DNA from 2 places in the Mesorhizobium sp. M5C.F.Cr.IN.023.01.1.1 genome. Region 1 is predicted to be linked to the other one. Evidence: riboswitches for the same ligand, from Rfam matches in the RefSeq annotation. Region 1 holds a riboswitch; the other holds the start of a gene.
The links. Region 1 has a riboswitch for S-adenosylmethionine ahead of EOA78_RS18800 (O-succinylhomoserine sulfhydrylase). Riboswitches for the same ligand answer to the same signal wherever they lie in the genome.
Positions count from the first base shown of each region.

Region 2: it holds a riboswitch for S-adenosylmethionine, as region 1 does, so the genes downstream of both, EOA78_RS16285 (homoserine O-acetyltransferase) here and EOA78_RS18800 (O-succinylhomoserine sulfhydrylase) in region 1, are expected to answer to the same signal.

Region 1 covers NZ_RZSU01000045.1:19,686-27,709, reverse strand. The annotation lists gene EOA78_RS18825 (aspartate aminotransferase family protein) at 1-698, shown strand, start outside; gene argF (ornithine carbamoyltransferase) at 716-1,627, shown strand; gene EOA78_RS18815 (Hsp33 family molecular chaperone) at 1,721-2,755, shown strand; gene apaG (Co2+/Mg2+ efflux protein ApaG) at 2,893-3,285, opposite strand; gene EOA78_RS18805 (ceramide glucosyltransferase) at 3,510-4,664, shown strand; gene EOA78_RS18800 (O-succinylhomoserine sulfhydrylase) at 4,710-5,900, opposite strand; SAM riboswitch at 5,975-6,052, opposite strand; gene EOA78_RS18795 (2'-deoxycytidine 5'-triphosphate deaminase) at 6,178-7,272, shown strand; gene EOA78_RS18790 (ABC transporter substrate-binding protein) at 7,366-8,024, shown strand, end outside.
Region 2 covers NZ_RZSU01000036.1:54-8,077, reverse strand. The annotation lists gene EOA78_RS16320 (helix-turn-helix domain-containing protein) at 1-45, opposite strand, end outside; gene EOA78_RS16315 (zinc-binding dehydrogenase) at 217-1,197, shown strand; gene EOA78_RS16310 (gamma-glutamylcyclotransferase) at 1,285-1,818, opposite strand; gene EOA78_RS16305 (DUF2125 domain-containing protein) at 1,938-2,936, shown strand; gene EOA78_RS16300 (sugar kinase) at 2,991-3,914, shown strand; gene EOA78_RS16295 (prephenate/arogenate dehydrogenase family protein) at 4,013-4,948, opposite strand; gene hisC (histidinol-phosphate transaminase) at 4,968-6,077, opposite strand; SAM riboswitch at 6,217-6,294, shown strand; gene EOA78_RS16285 (homoserine O-acetyltransferase) at 6,414-7,583, shown strand; partial or broken gene EOA78_RS16280 (methionine biosynthesis protein MetW) at 7,699-8,024, shown strand, end outside.

The DNA.
Region 1 (8,024 bases):
CCGAAAAGGCGATCACCCCCGAGACCGCCGCGATACTGATCGAGCCGGTGCAGGGCGAGGGTGGCATCCGCCCGGTGCCGACGCAGTCGCTGAAGCGGCTGAGGCAGCTCTGCGAACAGCATGGCCTGCTCCTGATCTTCGACGAGGTCCAGTGCGGCATCGGCCGCACCGGAAAATTGTTCGCGCATGAATGGGCTGGCGTCACGCCCGACATCATGGCGGTTGCCAAGGGCATCGGCGGCGGCTTCCCGGTGGGCGCCTGCCTCGCCACCGACGAGGCGGCCGTCGGCATGACTGCCGGCGTGCACGGCACCACTTTCGGCGGCAATCCGCTGGCGATGGCGGTCGGCAACGCCGTGCTCGACGTGGTGCTGGAGGACGGCTTCCTGGAGGATGTCCAGCGCAAGGCGTTGCTGCTGAAGCAGGGGCTGGCGGGTGTCGCCGACGAATTTCCTGATATCATCGAAGACATCAGGGGCACCGGCCTGATGCTCGGCCTGAAATGCGCCGCACCCAACACCAAGGTAAATATGGCGTTGCGCGACCAGCATCTGCTGGCGGTTCCGGCTGGTGACAACGTCCTTCGCCTGCTGCCGCCGCTTACCGTCACCGACGCCGAGATCCATGAAGCGCTCGACCGCATCCGCGCCGGCGCCAGGGGCTTGGCCGATGCCATAGCCGCGGCTGCCGCGAAGTAACAGTCGAAAGACCCCAAATGAGCCTTCGCCATTTCACCGATCTTTCCGCCGTTTCCGAGGGCGATCTGCGCTTCATGCTGGACGATGCCGTCGTGCGAAAGGCAAGGCTCAAGGCTGGCGAGCGGACAAAACCGCTCGAAGGCAAGGTGCTGGCGATGATCTTCGACAAGCCGTCGACGCGCACGCGCGTATCCTTCGACGTCGGCATGCGCCAACTCGGCGGCGAGACCATCATGCTGACCGGCACCGAGATGCAGCTCGGCCGCTCCGAAACCATCGCCGACACGGCCAAGGTGCTGTCGCGCTATGTCGATGCGATCATGATCCGAACCACATCGCATGACCGGCTGCTGGAGCTGACCGAGAACGCCACCGTTCCCGTCATCAACGGGCTGACCGACGATACCCATCCGTGCCAACTGATGGCCGACATCATGACCTTCGAGGAGCATCGCGGTCCGGTTGCCGGCAAGACCATCGCCTGGACCGGCGACGGCAACAACGTGCTGCATTCGCTGCTGGAGGCCTCGGCGCGGTTCCGCTTCAACCTCAACGTTGCCGTGCCGGAAGGCAGCGAGCCGGCGCAGAAGCATGTCGATTGGTCGACGGCCCATGGCGGCAAGTTGAATTTCACCCGCTCGCCTGAGGAGGCGGTCCACCAGGCCGACTGCGTCGTCACCGACTGCTGGGTGTCGATGGGCCAGGAGCACCGTGCTCGCGGCCACAATGTCTTCTCACCCTACCAGGTCAATGCGGCGCTGATGGCGAAGGCAAAAGCCGACGCGTTATTCATGCACTGCCTGCCGGCGCATCGCGGTGAGGAGGTCACCGACGAGGTCATCGACGGGCCACATTCGGTGGTGTTCGACGAGGCCGAGAACCGGCTCCACGCCCAGAAGGCGGTTTTGGCCTGGTGTCTGGGCGCTTGATCCGGACCGCCTTGATCCGGGAGTACGTGATGCCTATCTCAGCCGCATCACGCAAATCGAGCGCGTTTCGACGCATGCGCCCCGGAGGGCGGCATGGCCGCGCCCCGGAGCTTTGTCATGTTGGAAACTCATCAGTTGGCTGAACATCAACCCAAACTCGGCGAATTCGGCTACGCCGGCGACGATCATGTCGTGCCCTTCGAGGTCGGCCCGCTCGACGTGCGCGGCCGCACCGTTCAGCTCGGGCCGATGCTCGATGCGATCCTCGGCCGTCACGACTATCCCGAACCGGTCGCCCGTCTTCTGGCGGAGGCCTGTGTGCTGACGGTCCTGCTTGGCACCTCGCTCAAGTTCGAGGGTAAGTTCATCCTGCAGACCCGCACCGACGGGCCGGTCGACATGCTGGTCGCGGATTTTTCCACGCCACAGGCGCTGCGCGCTTATGCTCGTTTCGACGCCGACCGGCTGGAGGCACTGACATCTGCCGGCGAGACCTCGCAGCAGACGCTGCTCGGCAGCGGTGTCCTGGCGCTGACCATCGACCAGGGCGCCCACACGCAGCGCTATCAGGGCATCGTCCAGCTCGACGGCGAGACACTGGCGGAGGCCGCGCGCACCTATTTTCGCCAGTCGGAACAGATCCCGACCGACCTCAGACTCTCGGTGGCCAAGCTGTTGACGCCCGGTGTCGGCGGTGCCCGCGAGCAATGGCGCGCCGGTGGTATCCTTGCGCAATTCCTGCCGCAATCGGCGGAACGCATGCGCGTGCCCGACCTTCCGGGCGGCGACGGCGATCCGCGCGATGAGATCCATGATCCGGCCGACAATTCCTGGCAGGAACTGCTGGCATTGCTTGGCACCATCGAGCCGACGGAACTGATCGACCCGACGATCGGCGCCGAGCGGTTGCTTTACCGGCTGTTCCACGAGCACGGCGTCCGCGTCTTCGGCGGCGTACCGGTAGCCGACGAGTGCTCATGCTCCAAGGAGAAGATCCGCGGCATACTCGAAGGTTTCTCAGCCGACGAGATCAGGGACAGCACCGAGGATGGCGGCATTCATGTCGCCTGCGAATTCTGCTCGAAGCAATATGACTTCGATCCGGCGGAGTTTGCTGCGGCGCAGTAGACCATGATCCCGACCGAAGGTCCGCGCATCGAAAAGTGGAAGCGTTTTTTGCTTCGCTGACCTTCGGTTCGGAAAAGGTCCTGGTCTAAGGGTTAGAGCCCATCCCGATTCTATCGGGATGGATCAGGTCTAGCTGGTCAGTTGACGGTGCGCCGCGTGCCCGGCAGGTCGAGCGAAAAGGCGGGGATGGCGACGTCGAACGTCTCGCCTCGCTTGTTGCGCATCGTATAGTGGCCGACCATGATGCCGGACGGCGTCGAGAGCGGGCAGCCAGACGTATACTGATAACTGTCGCCGGGGTTGAGTTCGGGCTGGTCGCCGACAACGCCGGCGCCGCGCACTTCCTCGACCCGGCCGGTGCCGTCGGTGATGTGCCAATAGCGTGACAGGAGTTGTACGAATTCATCCGACTGGTTGTCGATGGTCACCTGGTAGCCCCAGACATAGCGGTTCTCCGACGGGTCGGAGCGATCTTCCAGATAGAACGGCCTGACCTGTACTTCGATGTTGCGCGTAACGGCGCTGTACATAGACTACTCCACAATATGCAGACGGAACATTCGACGCTCTCCGCAGTTTGGTCAACGGGGAGGCTTCCCGTCATTGCCCGACTCCTTTGCGCGCAGGTGCCGAAGAACAATGTCATTTAAGTGACACATGACAATGATGGTGTGCAGGGCCGGCGACTCAGCATTCTGTCGAACTGTTGAAACGGCTCCATGCGTCCGGTTTTTTCTGGAGTGACCAGATATCGATGGAATTGACAGTCACAGCCGCCTTGCTTTCCACAGCTCTGCTTCTAGTCAATCTCGCCAGCATCCTGCTCGCTTCGTTGAAGCTGAAACGGCCTGGCAGAATCGCGCCGGCAGCCGGCAAGGCGCCGCCGGTGTCGATCGTCGTGCCGTCGCGCGGCGTCGAGCCGTTTGCCGAGGAAACGCTCGAGCGCGCCTTCTCGCTCGACTGGCCGCGCTATGAGCTCATCTTCTGCGTCGCCCATGCCGACGACCCGGTGGTCGGGCCGATCACCGATGCGATTGCCCGCTTTCCGGCCGTGCCGGCCCGGCTGCTCGTCGGCGACGACCGCATCAGCGGCAATCCGAAACTCAACAATTGCGTGAAGGGCTGGGAGGCCGCGCGCCACCGCTGGGTCATCCTTGCCGATTCCAACGTCCTGATGCCGAGGGACTATGTCCAGCGTCTGATGGCGGCATGGCGGCCGGACACCGGTCTTGTCTGCTCGACGCCGATCGGCTCGCGGCCGGACGGGTTCTGGGCGGAGGTCGAATGCGCCTTCCTCAACACGCTGCAGGCGCGCTGGCAATATACCGGCGAGGCGCTCGGCCTCGGTTTTGCCCAAGGCAAGAGCATGTTGTGGAACAAGCCCATGCTCGACGCCAGTGGCGGCATCCGTGCGCTTGCAGCCGAGATTGCCGAGGATGCCGCCGCGACCAAGCTGGTCAACGGGCTCGGACTGCGCGTCAATCTCGTCGGCTCGCCCTTCGAGCAGCCGCTCGGTTTGCGCAGGCTTGGCGAAACCTGGTCGCGCCAGGCCCGCTGGGCACGCCTGCGCCGCGTCACCTTCCCACTGTTCTTCGCGCCCGAGATCCTGATCGGAGCGGCCCCGCCGCTGGTGCTTGCGTTGGTTGCGGCAGCAGGCGCCGGCTTCAGCCTGTCGGCAACCGCCATCGCTGTGCTGGTAGTCGCCTATCTCCCGGAATGCGCTCTCGCCTCGGCCAAGGGCTGGCACCTGTCGCTGCGCATGATCCCGGCGATGATGGTGCGCGATTGCATCCTGCCGATTGTCTGGGCGCGTGGCTGGCTCAGCGGTGCCGTCGACTGGCGCGGCAACACGATGACCATCCACACCAGCGCCGTTGCGGAATTGGAAGAGACCCCGTCGGGCGCCTGACAGCGCCCGCTTTTATATTCGAGCGACGCCGCCCAGTGCGTATACCTATCTGGCGGCTTTCAGTGCCTGCTCGATGTCTTCGAGCAGGTCGTCGGTGTCCTCCAGGCCGACGGACAGCCTGAGCGTGCCTGGCCCGATGCCGAGTTCGGCGCGCGCCTCATCGCTCAGATTCTTGTGTGTCGTCGTCGCCGGATGGGTGATCAGGCTCTTGGCGTCACCGAGATTGTTGGAGATCAGCACAATATCGAGCGCGTTCTGGAAGGCGAAGGCCGCCTGCTTGCCGCCCTTGACGTCGAGGCAGATCAGCGTCGAGCCGTCCGACATCTGCTTCTTGACGACCGCCGCCTGCGGATGGTCGGCGCGGCCGGGGTAGATGACGCGGACAATCTCCGATCGCTCGGCGAGGAAGTCAGCGATCCGGCCGGCACTTTCCGTCTGCTGGCGCACGCGCAGCGGCAGCGTCTCCAGGCCCTTCAGCAGCGTCCAGGCGTTGAAGGGCGACAGGCTGGGACCGGTGTGGCGGAAGTAGTCGTGCAGGTTCTCGTCGATCCACTTCTTGTCTGACAGGATGATGCCGCCGAGGCAGCGCCCCTGGCCGTCGATGTGCTTGGTCGCCGAATAGACGACGATATGAGCGCCGAGTTGCAACGGCTTCTGCTGCAAGGGCGTGGCAAAGACGTTGTCGACGATCAGCCGCGCGCCGATGGAATTCGCAAGGGAGGCGACGGCTGCGATGTCGACGACTTCCAGCGTCGGATTGGTCGGGCTTTCAAGGAAGAACAGCTTCGTGTTGGGCCTGACCGCCTTTTCCCAATTCGCGATTTCGGTGCCGTCGACCAGCGTCGCCTCGATGCCGTATTTCGGCGCCAGCGTCTCGACCACCCAGCGGCAGGAGCCGAACAGCGCGCGCGCCGCCACGATATGGTCGCCGGCCTTGGCGCTGCACAGCAACGCCGCTGTAACAGCCGCCATGCCGGATGCTGTGGCGCGGGCATCTTCGGCACCTTCCAGCGCACACATGCGCTTCTCGAACATGTCGACCGTCGGATTGGCATAGCGCGAATAGATGAAGCCCGGTTCCTCGCCCTTGAAGCGGGCCTCCGCCGCCTGCGCCGTGTCGTAGACATAGCCTTGCGTGAGATACATCGCCTCGGAGGTTTCGCCGAAGCCGGAACGCAGCGTTCCCGCATGCACGAGTGCGGTCTGAGGCTTCCAGTTGCGCTTGTTGCTCGTCATCACCTTGTTCCAAACACCAAAAATGGCCCACATACAAAAAAACCGGCCGCGAAAGTCGCAACCGGTCCATACGGCCTTTCGGCCCGACGGTCCTTTAGCGACTTGTTTAACGTGGCTGCAAGCCGACCGGCCAAATCACCACGGGATAACGACCCTTTAGACCCGCACCGCGCTTGCGTCAATTGCCGGCATGATTAAGAGGTTTGTACCAGCGGGTTCCGCGGCAGGAACCTGCGACAAAACGAGACCACGCCCGGCCTTCGAGCGGAGCCAGACTTTGCGGCAGACAGGCATTCTTCCCGATCAGGACATTTCCGCGCTGTTCCAGTCGGGCGCGCTGAAATCGCTGCGCGCGCTTGATGCCGACCAGGTCCAGCCGGCCAGCCTTGACCTCAGGCTTGGCGACAAGGCCTGGCGGGTGCGCGCCTCCTTCCTGCCCGGCCCGAACCACAGGGTTGCTGAAAAACTCGACCGCCTGAAGCTGCACGAGTTCAATCTCGCTGATGGCGCGGTGCTGGAGACGGGCTGCGTCTATATCGTGCCGCTGCTCGAGAGCCTGGCGCTTCCGGCAAACGTTTCGGCCTCGGCCAACCCGAAGAGCTCGACCGGACGCCTCGACATCTTCACCCGAGTGATGACCGATCGCGGCCACGAGTTCGACAAGATCGCTGCCGGCTACAACGGCCCGCTCTATCTGGAGGTCAGCCCGCGCACCTTTCCGATCGTCGTCCGTGCCGGCTCGCGGCTGTCGCAGATCAGGTTCCGCACCGGCAATGCGCTTTTGTCGGAAAGCGAGCTGCACGAATTGCATCGTGCCGAAACGCTCGTCGCCACCGAGCCGCCGAATATTTCCGGCGGCGGCATCGCACTGTCGATCGACCTCGATGGCGACAAGGACGGGCTGGTCGGCTACCGCGGCAAGCACCACACCGGCCTGGTCGATGTCGACAAGCGCGCCGCGCAGGATATTGTCGATTTCTGGGAGCCGCTCTACAAGAGCGGTGCCGGCGAACTGGTGCTCGATCCCGATGAATTCTATATCCTCGTCAGCCAGGAGGCGGTGCATGTGCCGCCGCTCTATGCCGCCGAAATGACGCCCTTCGATCCGCTGGTTGGCGAATTCCGTGTCCACTATGCCGGTTTCTTTGATCCGGGCTTCGGCCATTCGGCGGCCGGCGGCACCGGCAGCAGGGCTGTGCTCGAAGTGCGCAGCCACGAAGTGCCGTTCATCCTCGACCACGGCCAGATCGTCGGACGGCTGGTCTACGAGCATATGCTGAAGCGGCCGCAGGCGCTCTACGGCACAGATCTCGGCTCGAACTATCAGGCACAGGGCCTGAAACTGTCCAAACATTTCCGCGCCGCGCGCTGATCCCCGATCAATCAGACTGTGCTTGCCTGACCTTGCGAGCCGTGCTTGGCTGTGCCCAACCGTCATGGTGGTTGAAACCAAGGGAACAAAGAAATGCAGATTTCAAGATGGATCGCATCGGCAGCAACAGCTGCCATGCTGGTGATGGCTGCCGGGTCCTTGTCGGCGCAAGCACAGGAAAAGTTGAAGATCGCCACCGAAGGCGCCTATCCGCCGTTCAACACCATCACCGCGGATGGCAAGCTCACCGGCTTCGACATCGACATCGCCAATGCGCTTTGCGCTCAGATGAAGGTCGAATGCGAACTTGTCACGCAGGACTGGGAGGGCATGATCCCGGCGCTCCAGGCCAGAAAGTTCGACGCCATCATCGCGTCCATGAGCATTACCGAGGAGCGCAAGAAGCAGGTCTCCTTCACCAACAAATACTATACCACGCCGCTTTCGCTGGTGGCCTTGAAGGACAGCGATATTGCCTCGACCGAACCCGCCGCACTCGCCGGCAAGACAGTCGGCGCCCAGGCTTCGACCACCCAGGCCGACTATGCCCAGGATGTCTATAGCAAGGCCGGCGCCGAGGCGAAGCTCTATCCGACCCAGGAAGAGGCGGTCGCCGACCTGATGAACGGCCGTCTCGATGCCGTCCTTTCAGACAAATTCGTGCTGATGGACTGGATGAAGAAGTCGAGCGACGGCTGCTGCAAGATGGTCGGCGACGTCAAGGGCACCGAGACCGAAGCCGGTATCGCCGT
Region 2 (8,024 bases), on a different contig from region 1:
GGTCGACGGCAGCCAGATCACGGCGTGGACGGAACGATTGTCCAAGATGCCTCCTTTTGAACAGCTATGGCAAGTTTAGCACATAGATTGTCAAATCTGCCAATTCCGATTTTTGCCAGCGAGCTTAGATTCCGCGACGCCGATGCAAACATCGGTTCCTGCGATCTGGCCGCGTCCAGATTGCACGACCAGATCGCCCGTTATTGGATGGCCGACATGAAAGCAATCGTGTTCGACGCAATCGGCTCGCCGCGGGACGTGCTCTATCTGCACGACGTGCCCATGCCGCGAATTGGCGACGGCGAGGTGCTGGTCAGGATGATCTCCGCCTCGGTCAACCCTGGCGACTTCCTGTTCATCCAGAACCTCTATCCCGAACCGAAGAAGCCGCATTTGCCCCGGCAGATCGCCGGAAACCATGGCGCCGGCATTGTCGAGGCCGTGGGCGCCAACGTCGCTTTGAAACCGGGCACGCTTGTCGCATTCAGCTACTACAACAGCTGGGCCGAATATGCGGCCGTTCCGGCCGAATGGCTGATCCCGCTGCCCGCCAACTATCCGGTCGAACGCGCCGGGCAGATGGTGAACCCCATCACCGCCTGGGACCTGCTGGCGGATTCCCGTGTGCAGCCTGGACAGTGGCTGGCCGTCACGGCCGGCTATTCATCGGTTTCGACGATGGTGATGCAGTTCGCCCAACGGCGCGGCATCAACGTGATCGCGCTCGTGCGACGCTCTCACGACAGGCTGGACCTGAAGGGGTTTGGTGCCACCGCCATTCTCGATCTGTCGGATTTGAAGGTCGGTATTAGGGAAGCGGTCATGGACATGACCGGCGGCGCCGGGTTGAACGGGATCATCGATAATGTCGGCGGACCCGCCAGTGGCGAATTGATCCGCACCCTCGCGATGGGCGGGCAGATGGTCATCAATGGCGGCATGAGCAGCGAGCGTTTCGAACTGCACAATTTCGACGTGCTGCTGAGCGGCATCGAGATCAGGGCAAATATCTACCGCTACTTCTTTTCGCCGCCTGTCGAAGCCGACCGGCCGGTGTTGCGCGAGATTGTCGACATCTTCGGCCAACCCGATTTCCATGTCCCTGTCGGCGGCATCCATCCGCTGGCGGAGTTCGAGCTCGCCGTGACAAACAGCCTGGATCGCGCCGATCTCGGGAAGCAGATTTTCAGGATGTAGCCCGGACCATGATCCCGAACCGAAGGTCAGGGAAGCAAAAAGTGGAACCGGTTTTCGGAAAGATCATGGTCAAACAACGAAAGAAGATCACGACCCGATCCGTTTCGCCACTTCTTCCAGCCAGTGGTCGCGGATCCCAAGCGCTTCGAGGTGCTCCAGCGTGCTGAGCACGTAGTCCTCGTTCTTTCCCGACTGGCCGACGGCGCCGCGAACGACGGTCGCCGCATCGGCCGCATCGAGCGCACCGGCATATTGCTCGTGGGTACGGTCGACGACATAGGCGACAGCCGGGACAATCTCGCCCCCGTTCATAGCGTCACTGTCGAGGCGAATGCTAAGCATGCGCTCGAGATAGACATTGGTGACCAGCTCGCGCTCGCGCAGATAGGTGATGACTTCGTTGCGCAGATCGCCGGGGACGCGGAAAGCCAGCCCGATGCAGGAGCCGCCACGGTCGAGGCCGAGCACCAGGCCGGGCCGTTCGCGCGTGCCGCGATGCACGAAGGAGTAGACGCACAGCGACCGGCGGTAGCCGTGAAGGCGGGCGCGCCGCGTCTCGACATGCGCAAATCCCGGCCGCCAGATCAGCGAACCGTAGCCAAAAACCCAAAAATCGCCCATATCGCCAAGCCTGTTGCGGCACCGCACTGGAATCGGTGTTTTTTCGATCCTCCTCCGTCTACCTGATGTTGCCGGAAACGACAGTCCCCTCTGCAACACGCGCCAACGAGAGCCGCAGCATGACGTCAAATGACAAACGCCCGCCGAATTTTCTCCGCCGGCTGCTCTGGCTCGGCGCTTTCATCGTCGTGCTGTTCGGCCTCTACAGCGCCGGCTGGTTCTTCCTGGCAGACAAGGTCAAGAGCGAAGCCGGCAAAGCGGTGGCCGAGCTCAACCGCAATGGCATCGAGGCGGACTGCGCCAATCTCACGGTCAGCGGCTATCCCTCGAGCTTCGCCGTTTCCTGCGACAGTCTGGCTTACCAGGACGACACCAGGAACGTCGCCGCCTCGCTCGGCAGCCTCCACGCGGCTACGCACATCACCCAGATCCTGTCGCCTGGCGTCGACCTGCGGGGACCGCTCAGGACCTCCGTCCCGGGGATGACCCCGCTATGGATCGACTGGGATAATCTGCGAGCGAACTTGAAATTGTCCTGGCCGCTGCCCCGGAGCATTTCGCTGGAGGCAGAGGGCCTGTCCGGCCAGACCGATCCGGCGGATGGCACAGACCCGGTCAAGCTGTTCAGTGCCGGGACCGCGGCCGGACAATTGCGTCCGAACGGCCAGGACATCGACTATGCCGGGAGTTTCACCGATCTAGAAATCGATCCAGGGGCAATCGATGGCCGCGTGCTGCCACCGCTCGACGGCAGCGGCGACGTGACGCTGAAGAACGGCGTGGTGCTGATCAAGACACAAACAGAGAGCCTGCGCGGCCAGGCGGTCGATATCGGCAAGCTCGATCTGTCGTCGGGGAGCGCGCGCGTCACCGTTTCCGGACCGGTTTCGGTCGATGCCGACGGGCTGATCGACGCCGATTTGATGATCAAGCTTAGCGATCCGAAGGCGGTGGCGGCAATCCTCGGCAAGGCCATTCCCGAGCAGAAGAGCCAGATCAAAACAGGCTTTGCCGGGCTGGCGCTGCTAGGCAACGAACCGTCGATGCCGCTCAAGGTCGTCAAGGGCAAGGCCTCGCTCGGTTTTATCCCGCTGGGCAGGATCAAGCCGATCGATTAGACCAAGATTGCGAACCTCCAGTTCGGAAAAGATCATGGTCAAACAGGAAGATAGATGAACCGCCCGGTGAAGCTCCTGAGTGTTGGCGCGCTGACGCTCGATACGATCCTACGCGTCGACACGCTTCCGACACGTCAGGGCAAGTTCATCGCGGCCGACGGCGTCCAGATCGCCTCGGGCATGGCTTCGAGCGCGGCCTGCGCCGCACGCCGCCTCGGCGTGGACGTATCGCTGTGGGCGAGCGCGGGAGACGACCCCGTCGGCGATCAGCTGGTCGCCGGGATCGAGGCCGAAGGCGTCGATTGCAGCTTTGTCCGGCGCGTCGCCGGCGCGCGTTCGGCACTGTCGGCCATCTTGGTCGATACGCATGGCGAGCGCATCATCGTTCCTTTTTATGACAAGCTCGCCCAGGCCGACCCCGAGGCCCTCCCCACCCAGGACCTCACCCCATTCGACGCCGTCCTGGTCGATGTGCGCTGGCCGGGCGCAGCAGCTCTGGCCATGGCGGCGGCGCGCGCAATCGGCCGTCCAGCCATACTGGACGCCGACACCGCGCCACGGGACGTGCTGGAACGCCTGTTTCCGCTCGCCTCGCACATCGTCGCGTCGGAGCCAGCGGCATTCATCCTCTGCGGCGAGGAGCAGGGCCCGCAAGGGGCCTGTGAAGCGTTGGCCGGACGCACCGATGCATTCGTAGCGGTGACGGGCGGGTCGGCGGGAAGCTGGTGGTTCGACCGCTCGGTCGCGTCCGTGCGCCATGTCGCGGCGCCAAGGATCAAGGCAGTGGACACGCTTGCCGCTGGCGACGTGTTTCACGGCGCCTTTGCCGTCGGGCTGGCGGAGGCGATGCCGATCGAACAGACATTGCGGTTTGCCAGCGCCGCCGCCGCGCTCAAATGCCTGCGGTTCGGCGGCAGGCTGGGCGCGCCGGACAGGGCCGAGACACTGGCGATGATGGCCGCCCACTGGCCGGCCTGAGACAGCGGCGGGCTTTCAAATCGAATCGTACTGCCGCTCTGCCTTTTGTTTGAGCATCGGATTTCCCAAAACCGGTACCCACTTTTGGGTCCGATGCTCTATGCCTTGGATGGGTGCTCGACCGCCTGCCGGCCAAAGTCCGGCACATCGATGTCCTGGCCGGCCTCGATGATCGAGCGGCGGACGGCGCGGGTGCGGGTGAACAGGTCGAACAGCTTTTCGCCGTCGCCCCAGCGGATCGCCCGCTGCAGCGAGGCCAGATCTTCCGAGAACCGCGCCAGCATTTCGAGGATGGCATCCTTGTTGTGCAGGCAGACATCCCGCCACATCGTCGGGTCGGACGCGGCAAGGCGAGTGAAGTCGCGAAAGCCGGAGGCCGAATATTTGATGACCTCGGACTTGGTCACCGACTCCAGGTCGTCGGCGGTGCCGACGATGTTGTAGGCGATGATGTGCGGCAGATGCGAGACGATGGCCAATGTCATGTCATGATGCTGGGGGTCCATTGTATCGATGTTGGAACCGCAGCGGCGCCAGAATTCCGAGAGATTTTCCAATGCTGCCGGATCTGTGCCGGGCAACGGCGTGAAGATGCACCAGCGGTTTTCGAACAGTTCGGCAAAGCCAGCGTCCGGACCCGATTTTTCAGTGCCGGCCAACGGATGGCCGGGAATGAAATGCACGCCGGCAGGCACATGCGGCTGCATCTGCGCAATGACCGACGCCTTGGTCGAGCCGACGTCGGTGAGGATGGCGCCCTGCTTCAGCGCCGGTGCGATTTCGGCGGCGACCTCGCCCGAAGAGCCGACCGGCACCGAAACGATGACCAAGTCGGCATTGCGGACCGCCTCTTTCGCGTCCATCGTGTAGGAGGAGCCGAGGCCAAGTTCCCTCGCCCGCGCCAGCGTCGTTTCGCTGCGTGTCGAGATGGCAATGTGGCGGGCAAGGCCTTCGCGACGGATGACGCGGGCCAGCGACGAGCCGATAAGGCCGATGCCGACCAGCGCGATCTTTTCGAACATCGGTGATGTCATTGTTTCAGCTTTTCGGGGTTCAGCTTTTCAGAAATGTCGCGAGGGCGGCGACAACGCCGCGATTGGCCTCTTCGGTGCCGATGCTCATGCGCAGTGCATTCGGGAAGCCGTAGCCGGAAACGCGCCGCAATATGTAGCCGCGCGCTGAGAGGTAATCGTCCGCAGCCGCCGCCGAATGCTTTTGGTCCTCGGGAAAGTGGATGAGCACGAAATTGCCGACGCTCGGCGTCACCCGCAGTCCGAGGTTGGTCAACTCCTCGCTCACCCATCGCAGCCAGGTCTCGTTATGCGCCACGCTGCGCTCGACATGGGCGCGGTCGCGGATCGCGGCAATGCCGGCCTCGATCGCCGTCGCGTTGACGTTGAAGGGACCTCGCACGCGGTTGATCGCGTCGATGATATGCATCGGTGCGTACATCCAGCCGATCCGCGCGCCGCCGAGGCCGAGCTTGGAGAAGGTGCGGGTCATGACCACGTTTTCTGCGCCAGCCACCAGTTCGACGCCGGCTTCATAGTCGTTGCGGCGGACATATTCGGCATAGGCTGCATCCAGCACCAGAAGCACGTTCCCAGGCAGGCCGGCATGCAGGCGGCGCACCTCTTGGAATGGCAGATAGGTACCGGTCGGGTTGTTCGGATTGGCGAGGAAGATGATTCTGGTCCGCGGCGTCACCGCAGCGAGGATCGCATCGACGTCGGCGCCCTCATTGGTTTCCTTGATCGACACCGGGACGGCACCTGCCGACTGGATGTAGATCTTGTAGACCATGAAGGCGTGTTCGGTGATGACAGCTTCATCGCCGGGCGCGAGATAGGTCTGCGCAAGCAGGCCCAGAATCTCGTCGGAACCATTCGAACAGACGATGTTCGCCGGGTTGAGGCCATGCACCTCGGCGATTGCCTCCCGCAGGCGCCTGGCAGTGCCGTCGGGATATATGTCGAGTTTGGCGGCGACGTCACGCGCGGCTTCTATCGCCTTCGGCGAGGGGCCGAGCGGGTTCTCGTTCGACGACAATTTGTGGACCTTGGCAACGCCGGCCGGCGCCGTGCTTTTGCCCGGCACATAGGCTTCGATGTCCATGATCCCCGCGCGGGGCGTTGGACGTGCCTGATCCGATGCCTGGTTCATATTGCAAAAATCCGTCGAGAACGCTTCCGCCCGGGAAGCCGCAGCGGAAATACAAGCCGCGGCCTGGAATGTCGAGAGGCGGCGATCATGGGTGAGCGACTGGCCGTTGACGCCGAGGCGCGCCGGTCCTAGAAGAAAGGCGAAATCCCGTGGTGATTTGGCCGGTCGGCTTGCAGCCACGTTAAACAACTCGCTAAAGGGCCGTTTGCATTCTGTAACCGGCTTTGCGAGGGCAATGCCGGTTTTTTTGCTATCCGTAGCCGGCCGGATATCGCATCGACCCGAAAACCGGAATCGGTTTTCGGAAAACGCGATGGGTTAATGTAAGAGGATGCGATGGTCGCGCTGCGCACTAAACGAACCAACAACGAGGCCGACGAGCCGTCGAGCCCGGTGTTGCGTTTCGGTGCCGACAAGCCGCTCAAGCTCGACGCCGGCACACTGCTGTCACCGTTCCAGATCGCCTACAAGACTTACGGCACGCTCAACGACGCCCGCTCCAACGCCATCCTCGTCTGCCATGCGCTGACCGGCGACCAGCATGTCGCCAGCACCAATCCGGTGACCGGCAAGCCGGGCTGGTGGGAAGTGCTGATCGGCCCCGGCAAGATCATCGACACCAGCCGCTTCTTCGTAATCTGCTCAAACGTCATCGGCGGCTGTCTCGGCTCGACCGGCCCCGCCTCGACCAATCCAGCCACCGGGAAGCCCTACGGGCTCGACCTGCCGATCATCACCATCCGCGACATGGTGCGGGCGCAGTTGATGCTGGTCGACCATTTCGGCATCGAAAAACTGTTCTCAGTGCTCGGCGGCTCGATGGGCGGCATGCAGGTGCTGCAATGGGCGTCGAGCTATCCGGAGCGCGTTTTCTCGGCGCTGCCGATCGCCACCGGCGCGCGCCATTCCTCGCAGAACATCGCCTTCCATGAAGTCGGCCGGCAAGCGGTGATGGCCGATCCGGACTGGAATGGCGGCAAATATTTCGAGCAGGGCAAGCGCCCGGAAAAGGGGCTGGCGGTGGCGCGTATGGCCGCTCACATCACCTACCTGTCGGAAGCGGCCCTGCACCGGAAATTCGGCCGCAACCTGCAGGACCGTGAAGCGCTCACCTTCGGCTTCGACGCCGACTTCCAGATTGAGAGCTATCTGCGCCATCAGGGCATGACCTTCGTCGACCGCTTCGACGCCAACTCCTATCTCTACATGACCCGGGCGATGGATTATTTCGACCTCGCCGCCGACCATGGCGGTCGACTGGCCGACGCCTTTGCCGGCACCAGGACCCGTTTCTGCCTGGTCTCCTTCACCAGCGACTGGCTGTTCCCGACCGAGGAGAGCCGCTCGGTCGTTCACGCGCTGAACGCGGCCGGCGCCTCGGTGTCCTTCGTCGAGATCGAGACAGATCGCGGCCACGACGCCTTCCTGCTCGACGAGCCGGAGCTGTTCGCGGCCATCAACGGCTTCATCGCCTCGGCGGCCCGCGCCAGGGGGCTCAGCGCATGACCCCTGAAGATTGCAGGCTTTCCGGACCGGCATCATGCGCCGGGCATCAGCGCAAGACCCCGAAAAGTTGCGGACTTTTCGGATCAGGATCATGCGCCAGGCAAAAGGCGACATCATGAGTGTCAACCACGCCCAGCGCGTCGACCTCGAAGTCGTCGCCGATCTCATCCCGCCGCAGTCGCGGGTGCTGGACGTCGGTTCCGGCGATGGCCTGCTGCTCGAATTGCTGCAGGCGACGAAGCAGGTCGACGGCCGCGGGATGGAACTGTCGCAGCGCGGCGTCAACGAATGCGTGGCGCGCGGCCTGTCCGTCATCCAGGGCGACGCCGACAAGGACCTCAAATTCTATCCTGACAAGGGTTTCGATTTCGTCGTCCTGTCGCAGACCTTGCAGGCGACCCGCAACCCGAAGCTGGTGCTCGACGAGTTGCTCAGGATCGG